DNA from 2 places in the Nakamurella sp. genome. Region 1 is predicted to be linked to the other one. Evidence: riboswitches for the same ligand, from Rfam matches in the RefSeq annotation. Region 1 holds a riboswitch; the other holds the start of a gene.

What was found. Region 1 has a riboswitch for cyclic di-AMP ahead of ACOJUF_RS23230 (transglycosylase family protein). Riboswitches for the same ligand answer to the same signal wherever they lie in the genome.
Region 2: it holds a riboswitch for cyclic di-AMP, as region 1 does, so the genes downstream of both, ACOJUF_RS07230 (C40 family peptidase) here and ACOJUF_RS23230 (transglycosylase family protein) in region 1, are expected to answer to the same signal.

Annotation. Positions count from the first base shown of each region.
Region 1 is NZ_JBMDXT010000514.1:671-15,424, reverse strand. It holds gene ACOJUF_RS23290 (helix-turn-helix domain-containing protein) at 1-942, shown strand, start outside; gene ACOJUF_RS23285 (BMC domain-containing protein) at 1,095-1,391, opposite strand; gene ACOJUF_RS23280 (RNA polymerase sigma factor) at 2,580-4,211, opposite strand; gene ACOJUF_RS23275 (YciI family protein) at 4,204-4,359, opposite strand; gene ACOJUF_RS23270 (VOC family protein) at 4,698-5,162, opposite strand; gene ACOJUF_RS23265 (RpiB/LacA/LacB family sugar-phosphate isomerase) at 5,167-5,646, opposite strand; gene ACOJUF_RS23260 (SRPBCC family protein) at 5,671-6,147, shown strand; gene ACOJUF_RS23255 (hypothetical protein) at 6,198-6,464, opposite strand; gene ACOJUF_RS23250 (zinc-binding alcohol dehydrogenase family protein) at 6,520-7,536, shown strand; gene ACOJUF_RS23245 (DUF3500 domain-containing protein) at 7,566-8,717, opposite strand; gene ACOJUF_RS23240 (putative quinol monooxygenase) at 8,805-9,125, shown strand; gene ACOJUF_RS23235 (MFS transporter) at 9,108-10,772, opposite strand; gene ACOJUF_RS23230 (transglycosylase family protein) at 10,859-11,638, opposite strand; cyclic di-AMP (ydaO/yuaA leader) riboswitch at 11,644-11,842, opposite strand; gene ACOJUF_RS23225 (glucose-1-phosphate adenylyltransferase family protein) at 12,247-13,446, shown strand; gene ACOJUF_RS23220 (DUF2252 domain-containing protein) at 13,646-14,754, shown strand, end outside.
Region 2 is NZ_JBMDXT010000144.1:4,575-9,372, reverse strand. It holds partial or broken gene ACOJUF_RS07245 (NYN domain-containing protein) at 1-1,207, shown strand, start outside; gene ACOJUF_RS07240 (HIT family protein) at 1,204-1,686, shown strand; gene ACOJUF_RS07235 (hypothetical protein) at 1,707-1,931, shown strand; cyclic di-AMP (ydaO/yuaA leader) riboswitch at 2,169-2,359, shown strand; gene ACOJUF_RS07230 (C40 family peptidase) at 2,368-3,609, shown strand; gene ACOJUF_RS07225 (glycosyltransferase family 4 protein) at 3,720-4,798, shown strand, end outside.

The DNA.
Region 1 (14,754 bases):
CAGGTCGTGCTGGTGCTCGGCGAGGCGACGGCGGAGCTGATGGAGGCGGCGGCGGGGCAGGTGGCCATGGCCTGCTCGCTGGCCCTGCTGCGCGAGCGGGCGGCGTCCCGGGCCCGCGCCCAGGCGGTCGACCAGGTTCTCTGGGATCTGCTGCAGGGCCCGGTCGAGCACCGGGTCGCCGCCCGCACCCGGGCCCAGCAGCTCGGCATCACCCTGCACGGTGCGCTGCGGGTCTGGCACGGTCGGATCGAGAACGTCGAGGAGCTGGCCGCCGACCAGGGTTGGGACACCTCGCACACCGACAAGGTGCGGCGCGGCGTGCTGCGCGCCGTCCGCGCGGTGGACGGATCGCGCCGGCTGCCGCTGACCGGCATGCGCGGCGACCTGCTGGTCGCGGTCGCCGCCGACCTCGATCGGGCCGCGGCCAAGGACCTGGCCGTCGCGACCTGCTCCGCCGTCCACGCCGAGTGGCCGGGCCTGCGGCTGGCCTGGGGCATCAGCCGGGAGCATCCCAACCCCATCGAACTGCCGACCGCGCTGAGCGAAGCCGAGACCGCACTGGCCGCGGCCCGCCGGCTGGGCGGCCGGAACGCCTTCCTGTACGAGGAGCTGGGCATCGTCCGGCTGCTGCTCGGCTCGGGCAACGACCCGGACCTGCAGACCTTTATCGACGAGGTGACCGGACCGCTGGTCGCCTACGACCGGGACAACGACGGCGCGCTGATCCGCACGCTGCGCGCATTCTTCGACGCCGACTGCTCCCAGCGGGTCGCGGCCGAACGACTGTTCGTGCACCACAAGACACTTCGGTACCGGCTGGAACGCATCCGGCAGCTCACCGGGCTGGATCTGAGCCGGCACGAGGACCGGATGCGGGCCGACTTCGCGCTCCGCCTGCTGCAGGTCAATCAGACCGCGGACGACGCGGCGGGCCTGCGCTGAGCGGCGGCCCCGCCGGCGCCGCCCACTGCGCTGATCCAAAGCCCACCGAACCGGACGAAACGGCATCGGCGACGGGTCTTGGATCAGCGCAGGACCCGGCGTCCGGAGGGCGTCGACGAGGCCGGCCGGAGTGGCGATGAGGGCCAGTCGGATCAGCCGGTGCGGATCACCGCCTGCCCGACGACGTCCTCGGTCTCCCCGTGCGGGCGCGGGATGACGTGGCTGCTATAGAGCTCCCCGACCCGCTGCGCGGCGGCCCGGCCGGCGTCGACCGCCGCCGTCACCGCGCCGACGTCGCCGCGGACCAGCACCGACACCTGCCCGTTGCGCAGCGTGCGGTAGCCCTGAACCTGCACGTTCGCGGCCTTGACCATGGCGTCGGCCGCCTCGATCGCGCCGACCAGACCCCTGGTCTCGATCAGGCCCAACGCCCCGGTGGCATTCGTCATGGCACCTCCTCGATTCGGCCCGACGCTAGCGGCGAACCCGCCGCCCGACCCTGTCCCGGCCGGACAAGCGCATCCGGCCGGGTTGTCCGGTCAGTAGGCTCGGCCAGGGCGAGCAAGGGGAGTGCGAGTGGCCGGGCGTCGGAACAGGAAGCGTCAGCGGGGCGGGCACGAGACGCCCGAACAAGCGATCGGCCGGGTGGCCATCGCCTTCCTGCACTGGCTGGACGACCACCCGAGCGGCACCCTGCGGGCCGACGACATGCTGCTGGCGGTCACGCAGCTCGCGCACATCAAGGCCGCGCTCGGCGTGACCAATCCGGCGGACTGGCCGGCCGAGACGATCGACGAGATCGCCGCCGTCATCGCCGAGCAGCCGCACCTCGACCCGGACGGTGACCTGGCCCGGCACGGCGCGGCGGCGCTGTCGATCTTCGTCGACTTCCTCGTCGAGACCGGGCGGTGGAAGCCGCACAACGACGAGCGGGCCAGCCGCGCCGCGATCGACCGGGCGCGGGGCGCGGCGCTCGCGGCCCCCGACCCGACCGGCCCCGTCGACCGGCTCCCGGTGCAGTGGAGCACCCGGCTGGGCGGTGCCGACGGTGCCGGCGGTGCCGGGGCCGACCACGGGCTCGACGTCGGGGACGCCGACGACTTCGACGAGTGGGAGGACGATCTCGCCGCCACGGCGGACGATCTCGACCCGGCCGACCCCGGCCTGCTGGCCGACGCCGCCGCGCTGTTCGTCCAGGCGACCGGGCTGGGACCCGGCGACGTGGTGCCGGTGGCCGTCCCGCCCGTCGAGGAAGAATGGGCCGCCCTGTCCGGCACGCCGTTGCTGCACCACCTGCGCGCCCTGGTCGCCTGGATCGGCCCGGGACGCAAGCTCACCGGTGAGGGTTTGCTCACCCCGCGTGACCTGACCTGGTGGGTCGGGCAGCACGAGCTGCCGGTGCCGGAGACCGACCGCGACGTCACCGAGGCGTTCGCCCTCGTCGACGCCTGGAACGCCGCCGTGGACGGCGAGGTGATCAGCGTGCGGGGCCGGCGCGCCGTCCGCGGGCCGCGGGCCGACCTGCTCGACGGCCCGGCGACGCCGGAGCGGGTCCTGCTCGGCCGGGCCCTGGTGGACCTGGTGATCTCCGACGTCCTGGTCCGGACGGCCGACCCCACGGCGACCGAGATCGCCGCCTACGCCGCCACGCTGCCCGTCTTGGTCACGCTGTGCAGCGAGCGTGGCCAGGACCTGGCGGTGCTGCCGCCCGAGCCGATCGGCGACCTGGCCGACGACGCCACCGAGGATGAGGAAACGCAGGCGCTGCTGAGCGTGCTGGTCTTCGACAAGATGCGGCTGCTGCAGGCATTCGGGCTGGTCCCGGCGGGGACGGGGCCGGTGGCGATCCCGGTGGGGCTGCGCCCGGCGGTGGTGGCGTCGATCAACGCGCCGAGCGCACCGTTCCGCATCGACGCCGAGCCGGGCGCGGTGCCGCTTCCGGACCCGGTCGACTGATCCGGACGAGCGGGTGACCCGGCGGGCCCGGCCGGCCCCGCCGACGCCCGGCGCCGTTGCAGATGCCGCCGTTCCGGCTCCCCCGGCGCCAGCTGCAGGGCCCGGTCGAACTCCGCCGCGGCCTGCACGGGTCGCCCGGCCCGCAGCAGCAGCTCCGCCCGCGCCGCCGGCAGCAGGTGGTAGCCGGACAGCCCCTCGATCCCGGCCAGCCGGCGCAGCCCGGCCTCCGGACCGTCGGCCAGGCCGACCGCGACCGCGTGGTTCAGTTCCACCACCGGCGAGCCGGTCATCGCGGCCAGCTGCCCGTACAAGGTCGCGATCGCCGGCCAGTCGGTCTCGCCGGCGGTGCGGGCGTTCGCGTGCTGGGCCATGATCAGCGCCTGGAGCTGGAACACCCCGGGCCGGCGGCGGGCCAGCGCGGTGCCCAGCACCCGGTTCGCCCGGACGATCATCGCCAGATCCCAGGCCGACCGGTCCTGGTCGTCGAGCAGAACGAGGTCGCCGGCGGGGTCGAAGCGAGCGGCCGTGCGGGCCCGGTGGAACAGCTCCAGGGCGAGCAGGCCGCGCGCCTCCGGATCCTGCGGGGCCAGCGTGATCACCAGTTCGGTGAGCCGGACGGCCTCGTCCATCAGGACGGCGCGCGGCCCGGGGGCGCCGCCCCTGGAGAGGTAGCCCTCGTTGAACACCAGGTACAGCACGGTGAGCACCACCCCGATCCGCTCGCTCGGGTCGGCGGGCAGGCGAAGCGGGATGCGCGCGTCCCGGATCTTGCGCTTGGCCCGGACGATCCGCTGGGCGACGGTCGCCTCCGGCTGCAGGAAGGCAGCCGCGATCTCCGTGGTGGTCAGGCCGCCCACCAGCCGCAGGGTCAGCGCGACCTGCGCGTCGGGATGGAGCGCGGGATGGCAGCACAGCAGGATCAATCGCAGCTGCTGGTCCCGGATCTCGCTGTCGTCGATCATCAGCGCCGGCTCCCCGCCGTTCGGGTCGACGTCCGGGTCGACGGCCGGGCCCGGCACGAGATCCGGCGCCATGGCCAGGGTTCGACGGTGCGCCGTCCCGGCCCGGCGGATCCGGTCGATCGCCCGGCGGGTGGCCACGGTCCGCAGCCACCCGGGCGGATTGGCCGGAATCCCCGTCGCCGGCCAGCTGTTCAGCGCCTCGACCAGGGCGTCCTGCACGGCCTCGTCGGCCAGGTCGAGATCGCCGAACCGCCGGGCGAGGACGGCCACCATCCGGGTGCCCTCGCCCCGCGCCAGCGCGGTGACCGCCGTATCGACGGCCCCGCGTCCGGCCGATGGACCGTCAGTCACCGGTCGGCCGGAAGGTGAGCGGCCGCACCTCGATCGCGCCGTCGACGGGCAGCCCCCGGGCCAGGTCGAGCACCTCGTCCAGGGTCTGCGCGCGGACGAGGTAGAAGCCGCCGAGCTGTTCCTTGGTCTCGGCGTACGGCCCGTCCAGGATCGTCGGCGCCGCCCCTCGGGCGAGCCGGACCGTCGTCGCCGACGCCGTGGTCTGCAGGCCGCCGCCGGCGATCCAGTGCCCCCCCGTCGATCAGCCGCTGGTTGAAGGCCAGGAAGCCGGCCATCATCTGCTCCCACGCGGTCGAGCCGTACTCGGGCGCGTCCGCCTCGTCGCGGTAGATCAGCACCATGTACTCCATCGGGGGTCCCCTCGTGTCGCTGTCCGGTGGGTCGATCGCGACCCGCGGCGGCCGGATGGTCCCGCCCGCTGCCCCGTTGACGCAGCCGCCGGGCCGGATCGACAGCCGATGGACCGAGATTCCTGCCGGGGTGCCATCAGGCGGGCCGCGGCGCCGCGAACTCCAGATTGATGTCGTCGGGATCCTGGACGGACAGGATGACGACCCCGAAGGCGGGCAGGTCGACCACGCCGCCGTGGGTGACCCCGGCCGCGGTCAGCCGGGCGGCGGCGTCGCGCAGGTCCTGCACCGAGCCGACGGCGAAGCTCACGTGATCCAGCCCGACCCGATCCGGGTCGAATCGGTCGGTGGGCGGGGCCACCGGTCGAAGTCCCAGGATCTGGTCGCCGAACCGGAAGGAGCACCCGCCATAGATCCGCTGCGGATCGTCGCGGACGGTGGGATCGCCGGCCTGATCGGTGAAGTCGCGGGCGGGTTCGATGTCGAAGAGCCACCGGTAGAACGCCTTGCTGCGTCCGATGTCCGTGACGGTCAGCCGGACGTGGCTGTAGCCCAGCGGCGTGATGGCGGGGGGCGGCCCGGACGGGGCGGTACTGGTCACCGGGTCACGGTGCCACACCCGGGCGGCCCGGCGTGGCCCGGTCGGACGGGCCGATCCGGTCGAGGTGATCGACGTTGGCCCGGTCCCCCGCGTCGGCCGACACCTCGGCACCGAACCAGGCGTCGAGGATCTCGGTGAGCACGGCTCGGGACGTCCACCGCAGCGACAGGGCGAGCACGTTGGCGTCGTTCCAGGTCCGGGCGCCGGCGGCGGTCGGCGCGTCCCAGCACAGCGCGGCGCGCACGCCGGGCACCTTGTTGGCGGCGATGCTCGCCCCGGTGCCGGTCCAGCAGCAGACGACGCCGGCGTCGGCGCGGCCGGACGCGACGTCCCGGGCGGTCGCCTCCGTCGCCCACGCCCAGTCCGCCCGCTCCCCCGCGGCCAGCGCACCGTGCCCGATGGTCTCGTGGCCCCGGGCCCGCAGCTCGTCCAGGACGACGCGGGCGACGCCGGTGTCCTCGTCGGCGGAGACGGAGATGCGCACGGGAGGCACGTTACCGTGGTGCCCATGCCGCAGGTCAGCGCCGAGGTCGTCGTGCCGGTACCGCCGGCGGTGGCCTTCGCGGTGTCCCAGACGACCGGATCGCTGCGCCTGTCCTGGGACCCGTTCATCCGGCGCCAGTACTTCCTGGACGGCGCGACCGAGCCGGGCAAGGGGGTCCGGACGCGGACGCTGGCCCGGCTCGGCCCGGCGATGACCAGCGAGTACGTGTCCTACCGGCCGCCCACGAGCGTGGGCATGACGATGGTCGACGGGCCGTGGTTCTTCGCCCGGTTCGGCGGCGGTTGGCGTTTCGAGGTGCACCCGAAGGGCACCCGGGCGGTCTGGAAGTACACCTACTCGATCCGGCCCGCCGCCGTGCGCCGCGTCGCCGAGCCGATCGGTCAGTGGCTGCTCGGCCGGGAGATCCGCCGGCGCATCGAGGCCTTCGGCGCGGCGTGCCGGGACCGGGAGATCCTGGCCGCGGTCGGTGCCACCGCCTGAGCCCGGCTCGCCCGGACCCCGAAACCCGGACCCCGAAGCCCGACCGCGCCTCAGCCCCGCGCGCGCGGATCGCTGGCGGCGAGCTTCTCGACGATCGTCAGGGCGTCACGGACGCCCAGCCCGGTGGCGTCGCGCAGTTCCTTGACCGCCTGCACCTTCTGGTCCTGACGGCACAGCACCCGCACCCGGTGGGCCAGATCGGAGTCGATGCTCAGGGTCGTCGGGTCGACCCGGTTGCGGGCGGACCGGCGGATCGCCAGGAACGGGATGGTGACGACGGCCAGCGTCACGAGACCGATCCAGATCCAGGTGTCCACCCGACCATCCTAGGAACAGGTCCATCCTGGGAGGGTGACCACCGCGCCCGCGTCGATGACGGCCTGGCAGGTCGCCGCCCCCGGTCCGATCGCCGGCCGGCCCCTACGGGCGGCTCGGGTGCCCGTGCCCGAACCCGGGCCGGGCGAGCTGCTCGTACGGGTGCTGGCCTGCGGGGTCTGCCGCACCGACCTGCACGTCGCCGAGCAGGACCTGCCGGTCCACCGGCCCCGCGTCGTGCCCGGCCATGAGGTCGTCGGTGAGGTGGTGGCCTCCGGCGGCGGGGTGGGCGACGATCGGGGCGCGCGGATCGGCGACCGGGTGGGCATCGCGTGGCTGCGACACACCTGCGGGGACTGCCGGTACTGCCGGCGGGGCGCCGAGAACCTCTGCCCGCGGTCGGCGTACACCGGCTGGGACGCCGACGGCGGCTACGCCGAGTTCGCCACGGTGCCGGCCGATTTCGCCTACCCGCTGCCGGACGGTTACGCCGACACCGACCTGGCACCGCTGCTGTGCGCCGGCATCATCGGCTACCGCGCGCTGCGCCGCAGCGCGCTGCCGCCCGGCGGCCGGCTGGGCATCTACGGATTCGGCGCCAGCGCCCACCTGACCGCGCAACTGGCGATCGCGGCGCTGGACGCCCGGGTGTTCGTGATGACCCGGTCCGCCGCGGCCCGCGATCTGGCCGGCTCGCTCGGTGCCGAATGGGTGGGCGCGGCCGCCGACGAGCCGCCCGAGAAGCTCGACGCCGCCATCAACTTCACGCCGGCCGGGGAGCTGGTACCGGCCGCCCTGCGCGCCCTGGACCGGGGCGGGGTGCTCGCCATCGCCGGCATCCACCTCTCCGACGTCCCGGTGCTGCACTACGAGACCGAACTGTTCTACGAACGCGAGGTGCGCAGCGTGACCGCGAACACCCGGGCCGATGGCCGGGAGTTCCTGGCGCTCGCCGGCCGGTACCGCCTGCGGGTGACGACGACGCCCTACCCGTTGACGGCGGCCGACCGCGCGCTGGCCGACCTGGCCGCCGACCGGGTTACCGGCGCCGCCGTCCTCGTGCCGGGTCGCTGATCGGCGCCGCTCGACCGGCACCGGCGCCTTCAGTGCCGGTGCGCCGCCCGGTGGGCGGCCAGCACGTCCATGCCGAAGTCCCGGCCCGGATCCCGCCAGACCGAGTGGGCGTGGTTGGCATCGCGCTGCGTGTTGTCCCATTCGATCAGCAGATCGGGACCCTGGATCCGGTAGTAGTGCGGCCGGCCCTGGTCCGTCGGGCCGGCCCAGGCGAAGTGCACCTGGTCGAGCACCGCGTCGTCCAGGTACCGCTCCGCCGGCGAGACCGCGGCCGGTACCCGACCGAAGTAGGTCTCCAGCAGGGCACCGAGCAGCGCCCGCTGGTCGCCGTCGAATTCGGCCGCCGCGACCCCCTTGGGGGCCACCGTGTACGACACGATCTCGTGGTCGGCGTCGGAGAGGCCGGCGTTCTCGTCGAACCGGTCCGACAATGCCTGCAGCTTGGCCTGTTCCGCCGGGTCCGGGAACCGTTCGTCCCGCCAGATGCCGACCAGCGGGATGGTGCGGTCGCCGTCGGCGACGACGGTCCGGTTGGCGGCGACCAGGTCGGCCGGCGCCCGGGGCAGCAGGATGGCCCGCCGCCGGACGTCGCCGTGCAGCGACCGGACCAGATCCCGGCCGAGGTCCTCGACCCGGCCGAGCGGGCGGTTGACCGCGCCCCCGAGCAGCGGCGACGCCGCCGGGTCGGCCCCCAGGAACAGTGGTGTCGACGCCACCAGCGCGCCGTCCACGACCAGATTGTTGAGCGAGACGTGATGCCCGCCGAACCGCCAGCCCCACGGCCGGGAGCCGCCCGGCTCCCCGAAGACCCGCAGGTAGTACAGGCCGGGATCGCGCCCACGCACCCGGTCGAACCGGGTGACGAACCCCTCGAGCTGGTCGAGCACGTTCTCCAGGCCCATGATCGTGGCGACCGTGACGTACGCCGGGGTGGACAGGCCGGTGGAGATCAGGCGCATCACCGCGCGGTGCTGGTCGGGTCGCTGCTGGTGCACGGTCAGGCCGCCGTGGTCGGTCGGCGTGTAGAACCAGCGTCGACGCTCGGCGTCGGTGGCGTCGTCGGCCGGTGCGTGGCCGACGCCGATCGCGCGCTGCTCGTCGTCGAGCGTGTCCAGCCAGGCCTGCGCGGCGGCGGCCATGGCCGTCGCGATCTCCCGACGGGCGGCGGATGCCTGCGTCATGCGGGGCAATCTAGCGCTCCCGTCGATGCTGGGCCACAATTCGGCACGGCCGCCGGCCGGCGAACACGACGACCCAAGGAGTCAACGATGACCACCCCGACGGACGACAATCCCGGACTGCTCACCGTCATCGCCCACATGCGGGCCAAGCCGGGCAAGCGGCAGGAGCTGCAGGACGCGCTCACCGCCCTGGTCGGGCCGACCAGCGCGGAACAGGGTTTCGTCAACTACGACCTGCACCAGGGCACGGACGACCCCGACCTGTTCTATCTGTACGAGAACTGGGAGAGCGGCGAGCTTCTCGACCAGCACCTGGCCGCACCGCACCTGGTGGACTTCGCCGGCCGGCTCGGCGACCTGGTGGCCGATCCGGGCCTGACGATCACCCGGCTACGCCGGATCGCCTGACGGAGCCGGATCGCCCGACGGTGCCGCATCGCCCGACGGAGCCGAATCGCCCGACGGTGTCGCATCGCCCGACGGTGTCGGATCGCCCGACGGAGCCGGATCGCCCGACGGAGCCGAATCACCCGACGGCACCGTGGCCGCCCGGTCGGGGCGGGGCAGCAGGAGCGCCAGCGCCGCCCCGACCAGGCAGAGCCCCGCGGTGACCAGGAAGATCTCCTGGTACTCGCGCTCCAGGGCGTCCAGGAACCCCTGGGTGTAGGCGGCGAGCCGCCGGTCGAACTGCTCGCCGGACAGCCCGAACGGCAGCGGCGGCACCAGGCCGGCGGTCAGGCGGCCGAACCGCCAGAGGCCGAACGCGGTCAGGGCGGCCAGCCCGACCAGCATCCCGGTCATCCGGGCGACCACGACCCCGGCCGCGGCGACGCCGTGGGACCGCCCGGGCACCACCCGGAGCGCGACCGCCGACAGCGGGGCGATGACCAGGCCGAGACCGAGACCGACGACGGCCAGGTCGGTGTCCAGAACGGGTAACCCCAGCGGGTAGACCGCCTCCGGGACGGCTGCCGTCCATCGCCCCAGGCGCAGGAACCCGACCGCGGCGAACAGCAGACCGGCGGCGGCCACCCATCGTTCGGCGATGCGGCGGGTCAACAGACCGCCGGCGACCGCGCCGACGGGCAGGGCCAGCAGGAACCGGGCCACGAGCCGGGCGGCCTGCGTGGCATCGAACCCGAGCAGGGTCCGGGCGAACAGCTCGACGTCGACGAGGGTGACCATCAGCGCCGCACCGGAGACGGCACTGACGCCCAGGGCGAGCAGGTAGGGCCGGAACCGCACCCCGGCCGGGTCGAGCAGCCGGATCCTTGCGCGGCGTTCCCAGAGCACGACGGCGGCGAGCGCCGCCGCCGCGCCGGCCAGGCCGGGCCAACCCCACGGGGGCAGCACCGCGCGGGCCGGATCGGGGTTGTAGAGCGCGACGACCAGCAGGCCGAGCGCCAGCGCGAGCAGACCGCCGCCGACGACGTCCACCCCGGCACCGGGCGTGCGGACGCCGGCGGGCACGGTGCGCTGCACGACGAGCATGGCCAGGGCCGCCAGCGGCACGTTGAGCCAGAAGACCCAGCGCCAGCCGTCCGGCTGGAGCTCGGCGAAGAACGGCCAGGACGCGAACAGGCCGGCGACCGCCACCCCGTACAGCGTGCCGAGCACGCTGCCGATCTCCTGCGCGGCGCCGACCGCGCCCAGGGCGCCGGCCCGGCGCGGCTCCGGCCAGAGGTCGGCGACCAGGGCCATGGTGACGGGGAGCAGGGCGCCCCCGGCCACGCCCTGCACCACCCGCCCGGCGATCAGCAGCGGGACGGACCCGGCAGCTGCGGTGATCGCCGACCCGGCGGCGAAGCCGAGCAGACACAGCTGGAGCACCCGCCGGCGACCGAACCGGTCGGACACCTGGCCCAGCAGCGGCATGGCCGCGACGTAGCCCAGGAGGAAGCCGGTGACGATCGGGGTGGCCCGCTCCAGGCGGTTCACCGGAATACCCAGGTCGAGCACCATGTCGACCAGCAGGCCCACGACGACGTAGGCGTCGAGGGCGGCGAGCAGGACCGCCGTGCCGGCCGCGGTCACGGCAATCCGGCGTCCCCCCACGTCCGGATGCTACCGGGCTCGCAGGGGTGTCCGGCCGGGGCCGATCGCGCTGTGGATCGACCCCGGGCGGACCCGGATGCGTCAGGTCACGGAATGCGGATGACCTGGCCCGGGTAGATCAGATCGGGGTCCGGGATGATGTCGGAGTTGGCCTGGTAGACGGCCTCCCAGCCACCGGACACCCCGTTCGCCGCGGCGATCTTGTAGAGGGTGTCGCCCGACACCACGGTGTAGGTGCCGTCGGCGGCGCTGCCCGAGCTGACCGAGGAGGACGACGAGCTGGTGTCGGCGGCGTCCTGGTTCCAGGACCGGCTGCCGCGGGGGCTCGACTGCTCGCTGTCGTTGTCGGTGCTGCGGCTGCCGCGCGAGGCCTGCGAGCTGCTGCTGTCCTGGTTGGAGGACGACGAGGACGACGAGGACGAATCCGAGGACGAGGACGACGAATCCGAGGACGACGAGGACGAGCCGCTCACCGAACGCTGGGTCGGGCCTTCGCCCCCGCCCGCGTACGCGCAGGCCCAGGCGCCCCAGCCCTGGCCGGCCAGGGTCTTCTCGGCGACCGCGATCTGCTGCTCACGAGTGGCCAGGTCGGCCCGGGCGGCATAGTCCTGGCCGCCGTAGGCGTTCCAGGTCGACTGGGAGAACTGCAGGCCGCCGTAGTACCCGTTGCCGGTGTTGATCGACCAGTTGCCGCTGCTCTCGCACTGCGCGACGGAGTCCCAGGTCGAATCCGGCGCGGCGGAGGCGGTTCCGGCGCCCAGGCCGAGGGCGGCGGCGCCGGCGACGACGCCGACGGTGGCGCCCCGGAGGGCGAGGGTGCGAGCCTTGGTGGGCTTGCGATGGCGTGCGACAGTACGACGCGTCATGTGGTTGTTTCCCCTAGCTACGCCTGCGAGGTGAGCTGTCGGGTTCGGGCGCGACCCAGGGCCGCCGCGATGCGGCCGGCGAATGGGTGCAGGGGATCGCCCGTCCGGCCCGCCGAAACGGTGCCGGATTCACCCCAAGGAAGCCGTGCGGCTCCCGAAGTTGGTTTCCCCGCTGCTGTCCTAGCCTTTCTGCGATGACGGTCTCCGGGCCGGAGCGGACAGCACTCGGCGCGTTGGCCCGGAGGGTTGTGGACGTGGTTGCCGGTCGAAAACCCGGCCCAGACAGACGATACGGACCGGTCCGGGAATGTCCAGGGCACCGATCTGGACATAACGGAATGGTAACGATCGACCCGACCAACCGTCGCGGCCCGTTTGCGCTGCTGAACCGGGGTGCACCCGCGGCCGGTCCGGCCCGGAGAGCCGGGCAGGGTCACTCCCCGAAATTCACCCGTTCGGAGCAGTCCACAGCACAGACGCCGGTGGGGCGGCCCACAGCCGTCGCACAGAGTGTGCACCGGCGCCCGGTCGCACCGAAAGACGAGGTACCCGTTGTTTGCCCGGCGAAACTCCGCGTGGTCGGCACGCACCCGGGGAAGACTCAGGGAATGAGCCGTGTGCGCGTCCTGGTGGTGGTCCTGGCCGGCGGTCGCGGTTCGCGGCTGGGGCCGCTCACGACGGGCCGGGCCAAGCCGTCCCTGCCCGTCGGCGGCACCTACCGGCTCATCGACATCGCGCTGTCGAACGCGACGCACAGCGGGCTGGCCGACGTCTGGGTCCTGCAGCAGTACGAGCCCCACCTGCTCGCCGAGCACCTGGCCGGCGGGCGGCCGTGGGACCTGGACCGCACCCGCGGCGGCTTCCGGATCCTCGCTCCCTTCGAGGGCCCGCCGGAGGACGGCTTCGCGTCGGGCAATGCCGACGCCCTGATCCGCAACTGGCCGGTCATCGACGCCTTCGCCCCCGACGTGCTGCTGGTCTGCAGCGCCGACCACCTGCTCACCCTGGACCTGCGCACCGTCATCGCCACGCACCTGGACGCGGCCGCCGACGCGACGGTGGTGACCACCGTCATGCCGCCCGGCACCGACGTCTCCCGCTACCTCGTCGTGCAGGCCGCGGACGGCCGGGTGCGGGCGGTCGACTACAAACCGGACCGACCGTCGGGACGCTGTGTCGGCACCGAGGTGTTCGCCTATCGACCGGACGTCCTGGCCGAGCAGCTGCGCGACCTGCACCGGGACGGCGAACTGGGCGACTACGGCGAGCGGCTGCTCCCCCGGCTGGTCGCCGGGGGCGTCGTCGCCGAGGTCCGGCACGACGGCCACTGGCGGGACCTGGGCACCCCCACCGCCTACCTGGACGGGCAACTGGAACTGCTGCGCGATCGCCCGCCGCTGCGGTTGGACGACCCGGACTGGCCGATCCTGACCTCGATGCCGGTGCGGGGGCCGGCCCTCGTGCGGCGCACGGCCTCGCTGGACCGGGCCGCGCTGTCGCCCGGCGCGGTCGTCGCCGGCGTGGTGGTCAACTCGGTCCTGGGGCCGGGCGTCGTCGTCGAGCGGGGGGCCGAGGTGCGGCACAGCGTGCTGATGGACGACGTGGTGGTCCGGTCCGGGGCCACCGTGGCGCGGTCGGTGATCGCCGAAGGCAGCGTCGTCGGCCGGCGCGCCCGGCTCGGCGCGGTCAACGCGGTGCGTCCGGTGCTGGTCGGGTCGCACCGGCGCATTGCCGCCGACACCGAACTCGGCCCGGGGACCGAGATCGAGCCTCGGCGCCCGCGGGACCTGATCCGGCGTTCCCGCTGATTCCGATCCGCTCCGGGTCCCCGTTCGGGGGCACTGTTGTGGACTGCTGCGCGGATCGAGTCACCCCGGATGTGACCGGTGGGACACGGGTCGCCGATGTCGTCCGCGCCGGGCTTGTTGATCCGCGCGGGGAGGGTGGGGTGGAAGCGGGCGGGGAGGCGTCCGCGCGCACCGCGCCCGGTGGCGTTAGGGTCCGCGTGTGATCGGGCGCAACAAATCTCGCGGGCACGTCGTCCTGGCCTCCGCGGACAGCGAGTCGTTCGCCTCGCTGTCCAAGCGGCCGACCGCCCGGGCCGACCGCTTCCGGATGGGTCGTGACCTGCGGGACAAGGTGTCCCGGCAGTCGCTGGGCGACTGGGCGCCGCCGCTGGGCCGCCCCGATCCGGTGCAGCTGATCATGGATTCGCACGAGGGCCGGCTCGACTGGTTGATCCCGGTGCGGGTGGGCCGGATGATCGGCAGCCCCTACGGATTCCTGCGGGGCACCGCGATCGTGATGGCCGAGGACGTCGCCCGGCTTCCCTCCACCGGCATCACCCCGGTCATCTGCGGCGACGCGCACCTGGGCAACTTCGGCTTCTACGCCTCCCCCGAGCGCGACCTGGTGATGGACCTCAACGACTTCGACGAGGCCCACCCCGGCGGCTGGGAATGGGATCTGCGCCGGCTCGTCGCCAGCATCTGGGTGGCCGGGCGGCAGAACGGCGCGTCCGAGGCGGACTGCGAATCGGCCGCGATCCAGTGCACGGCGGCCTACCGCCGGGAGGTGCGGGAGCTGGCCGACACTCCCCTGCTGGCCCGCTCCTACCAGCGCATCGACGTGGACCACCTGCACAGCACCACCTCGCACGAGTCGCTGCGGCAGGAGATCCGGCGCGCGGTGGCCCGGGCCCGGCACCGCACCAGCGACCGCGCGCTGCCCCGGTTCACCCACACCGAACAGGGCCGGCGGCGGATCGTCGAGGAGCCCCCGCTGATCACCCGGGTCAGCGAGCGCGATCACGACGTCCTCTCGGCCGGATTGGACGGGTACCTGCAGACCCTGGCCCCGCACTGGCGGCGCGCCCTGGGCGGTTACACGATCGTCGACATCGCCCACAAGGTGGTCGGCGTCGGCAGCGTCGGCCTGCGCGCCTACGTGGTCCTGCTGGAGGGCAGCAGCCCGGACGACGTGGTGTTCCTGCAGCTCAAGCAGGCCCGGCGGTCGGTGCTGGCCAAGTACGTGCACGGCGAGTCGGCCTGGCACGCGCACCAGGGCCAGCGGGTGGTGGAGTACCAGCAGGCCCTGCAGACCGTGAGCGACCCGCT
Region 2 (4,798 bases), on a different contig from region 1:
CGAGGTCGTCGGGCGCGCGACGGTCCGTGACCTCTCACCCCCGCTGCAGCGGGTCGCGCGGTTCGCCCCGGCCAAGCGCGCCCAACGTGCCGCCGGGGTGCTGACCGACGCGGTCCGGCACGACGAGGTGTTCCGGGCGATGGTCGCCGAACACGTCGCCGGGCTCGCGGAGTCGACCGGCGACGACCCGGCGTCGGCCGCCGCCCGCGCGGTGCTGCTCCGGTCCCCCGACGCGCCGGAGCTGCTCGACCGGGCCGCCGCGGCGCAGGGCCGCACCGACGCCCGCGCCCGGATCGGTGACCTGGAGCAGGAGCTGCGGGCCACGACCGCCCGCCTGGCCCGGGCCGAGAGCCGGCTCGCCGCGCAGGCGGCGGCCCCGCCGGTCGAGTCCGGGGCCGAGGCCGAGCGGCTCAAGAAGCGGCTGCGCGAGCAGGGCACCCGGGTGCGGGAGATGCAGGACCAGCTGGCCGCCGAACGGTCCCGGGCGCAGGCCCTGGAACAGGAACTGGCGCGGACGCGGCAGCAGGCCCAGGTCTGGCAGGAGCAGGCCAGGGCGGCCGCCGGCCGGGCCGACGCCGCCGCGGAGAACGTGCGCAAGCTCCGGGAGACCAGCGACGACCGGCGGGCCGCCGACGACCGCCGGCTCGACCTGCTGCTGCAGGTGCTCGAGGCGGCGGCGTCGGGGCTGCGTCGCGAGTGGGACCTGATCGGCGGCGGCCCGGCCCCGGCCGAGGTGGTGGCGTCCGGCATGGCCGAGCCGGCCACCGACCGGCGCACGGCCGATCCGGTCCGGCTCGCCGCCTGGGTGGGTCTGCCCGGGACCCACCTGATCGTCGACGGCTACAACGTCAGCAAGACCGGGTTCGCCGAACTGTCGCTGGCCGACCAGCGGGACCGGCTGGTGCGGCAGCTGTCCGCGCTGGCCGCCCGGACCTCGGCCGAGGTGACGGTGGTGTTCGACGGCGCGGCGGTGACCACCACCCGGCCGTTCGCGCGGGGCGTCCGGGTGCTGTTCTCGGCCCCCGGGGTGCAGGCCGACGACGTGATCGCCGACCTGGTCCGGGCCGAACCGACCGGACGTCCGGTGGTCGTGATCAGCTCGGACCGCCGGGTCGCCGATCATGCGGTACGCACGGGCGCGCGGTCCGGGCCGTCGTCGGTGTTCCTCGCCCTGCTCACCGGCGGGCCCGGGGGAGCGGGCGGGTGACGGCCCCGGTGGATGGGCCGGCCCGACCGGCGGCGGACTGCCTGCTGTGCCGTCCGGACGAGGCCGATCGTTTCTTCGGCCGCACCCGGGTGTGGACGGACGGTCGGTGGCGGCTGTCGGTGGTCGGGCACGGCCCGGTGCCGGGCTTCGCGCACCTGGAGCCGGTGCGGCACATCCCGTACGTCACGGATCTGGACGGGCCGGAGGCGAGCAGCTTCGGGCCCGTGCTGGCCGCGGTCACCGCCGCGCTCCGGACGGCGACCGGCGCCGACCTGGTCTATGCCGCCGTCTTCGGGGAGCGGGTCGCCCACTTCCACGTGAACCTCGCCCCGCACCGCGCCGGCGACGCGCTGGCCGGCGGCCCGGCGATGGTCGTCCCGGGCGCCCCCGCGGCGCCGGCGGCGGAGCACCGGGCCGTCCTGGACGCGCTGCGGGAGCACTGTCGGAGGTCGTCGCTACCGTCCGCACCGAGCACCTGAAAGAGCCGGAGAGTCCGGCGATGACGGGAACGGAGCGCGTCATGCACGTCGATTGCGATCACTGCGCGGTCAAGGGAAACGCCTGCGGCGGGTGCGTGGTCACCGTCCTGCTGGGGTCGACGCCGGACGGTATCGAATGGGACGAGGCCGAACGGTCGGCGATCGGCGCATTGGCCGAGTCCGGCCTGGTCCCGCCGCTGCGTCTGGTGCCCGTCCATCGACCGGGGGACCGGGCCGCCGGGTGACCGGCAGATGTCCAGCAGGCTGCCCCGTTCACCGGGTGTGACAGTGGTCTCAGTTGGGTCACGGCCGGAACGTGCCCGCGAGCTCGGGCGTCTGCGCAGGTCAGGGTGGTGAGGACGGACCGTCACCGATGCGATTGCATCGTGTTGTCCACAACTTTCCCATCTCGACTGGACTCTTTCGGGTTGGGTCTCGTAACCTATCCGAGACCTTCGGCCGCTTCCACCAATCGGGTGGTCCCGGAGGTCCCGCCGAATCGGCCGCCCGCGCTGGCATGCGTGGCACGCCGAACCGGGGAACCAGGTGTGTCTGGGGTGAATCCCCTGGTCGAGCGCGAGTGGCTGACGGCTGCCCGCATCCGGCCCGGGGTAGGGCTAACTTCCTGGCCCGAATCCGTCAGCTAACTCGGTAGGCGGCGAGGAGGAAGGTACGCCTGCTGTGGCGACCCTGCACGCCCGGCCACGGCCGGCCATGACGAACAGCCTTCGTCGACGTTCCCGTGGTGTCGCCATCGGCGCGATCGTGATGCTCTCCGCGAGCATGCTCTGGACCGGCTCGGCGCTCGCCGACCCGACCGATCCGACCACCGCCGACCAGGCCCAGCAGGCCTACCTGGACAGCTCGCACCGCGCGGGTGCGCTGAACGAGGAACTCCTGGTCGCCCAGGAGAAGGAGTCGGCCGCCACCGCGGCCGCCGCCGCCGCCGGTGAGCAGGTCACCGCGGCCGCCGCCGCCGCGCAGGCCGCCTCCGGCCAGGCCGCGCAGGCCGATGCGGCCGCCGCCGGCTACCAGGCCAAGGTCGACGCCTTCGCCAACGCCAGCTTCCGCGGTGCCCGGCTGGACGGCATGTCGGTCATGCTGACCGCAGGCTCCGCCGAGGACTTCCTGGACCAGGTGAGCTCCCTGGACCGGGTCGCCGCCGATTCCCAGCAGACCCTGAACGAGGCCATCGCCGCGCGGGACACCGCCGCGCAGGCCAAGGCCCAGGCCGATGCCGCGGCCGCCGCCGCCACCCAGGCCAAGGCCGATGCGGACGCCGCCGCCGCCGGTGCGCAGCAGGCGACCGCCGACGTGACCGCCCGCAAGACCGACCTGGACGCCGAGGCGGCCCGGTACAAGGCCCTCTACGACTCGCTGTCCCAGCAGGAGCGCGCCGCCGCCGACGCCGCGCAGGAGCAGGCCAATGCGGCCGCGAACGCCGCGGCCGAGGCCGCGCCGGCCGCGGCCGACCCGGCCCCGCAGGCGGCCAGCCGCTCCGACCGGACCGCGATCGCCGACTCCTCCGCGGCCACCAGCGAGAGCTCCGCGCCCAGTGCCCCGGCCGCCAGTGGGGCCGCCGCGGTCGCCGTGGCCGCCGCGCTGTCCAAGGTCGGCTCGCCGTACGTCTACGGGGCCGCCGGGCCGAACGCGTTCGACTGCTCCGGCCTGACCTCCTGGGCGTGGGCGCAGGCCGGCGTCAGCATCCCGCGCACCTCCGGCGGCCAGGCCGGCCTGCCCTCGGTGCCGCTGAGCCAGTTGCAGCCGGGCGATCTGGTCACCTACTACTCGCCGGTCTCGCACGTGGCCATGTACATCGGCAACGGCCAGGTCGTGCACGCCTCGACCGAGTCGCGTCCGGTGTACGTCACCTCGGTGAGCGGGGCCGGCCCGAACGCCACCGGCCACCGGGTGACCGGCTGACCCACGACGGCGGGCCGGGCCGCTAGGCTCGGCCCCACCCGGGGCGGATCGCCCCGGGGTCCGTCCGGCGCCGCAGGGTCGTGCGCAGAAGGGTCGTGGGTGCGCCACTCGTGCGGCGAACGCTGTTGGTGACCAACGACTTTCCGCCCCGGGCCGGGGGAATCCAGTCCTACCTGCTGGCGCTGGCCCAGCGGCTGCCGGCCGATCGGTTGGTGGTGTACGCCCCGGCCTGGCCCGGCGCCGCGGACTTCGATGCGCGGCAGCCCTTTCCGGTCTACCGGCATCCCGGCTCGCTGATGCTGCCCGGCTCGGCGGTCCGCACCCGGGCGGTCGAGCTGATCCGCGACCACGGCATCGGGGCGGTCTGGTACGGGGCGGCGGCGCCGCTGGGATTGCTGACGCCGGCCCTGCGCGCCGAGGGCGTCGTCCGCACCGTCGCCTGCACGCACGGCCACGAGGTCGGCTGGTCGATGGTGCCGGGCGCCCGGCGGGCACTGCGCCGGATCGGCCGCGTCAACGACGTGCTGACGTTCGTCAGTCACTACGCCCGCCGGCGGATCGCCTCCGCGTTGGGGCCGATGGCGGCCCTGGAGTACCTGCCGCCCGGCGTGCTGACCCAGACCTACCGGCCCGATCCCGTGGCCCGCGCCGCGATCCGCCGCCGGTACGGGCTGGGGGAGGCCCCGCTGGTCGTGTCGGTGTCGCGGCTGGTGGCGCGCAAGGGCCAGGACTCGCTGATCCGCGCGGCCGACCGGATCCGCACTTTGGCCCCCGACGCGCGCATGCTGATCGTCGGCGACGGGCCGGACCGGACCCGGCTGACCGGTCTGGTCGACCGCCTGGGCCTGGCCGGCCGGGTCCGGCTCACCGGCGCCGTGCCGTGGTCCGACCTGCCGGCGCACTACGCAGCCGCCGACGTGTTCGCCATGCCGTGCCGCACCCGCGGGCTCGGGCTCGACGTGGAGGGCCTGGGGCTGGTCTTCCTGGAGGCCGCGGCCACCGGGCTCCCGGTGGTGGCGGGCCGGTCGGGCGGGGCGCCGGAGACGGTGCAGGAGGGCCGCACCGGCACCGTGGTGGACGGGCGCGACGTGCCGGCGGTCGCCACCGCGATCGCCGATCTGCTGGCCGACCCGGCCCGGGCCGCGGCGATGGGCGCCAACGGCCGGCGCTGGGTGACGCAGGCGTGGAA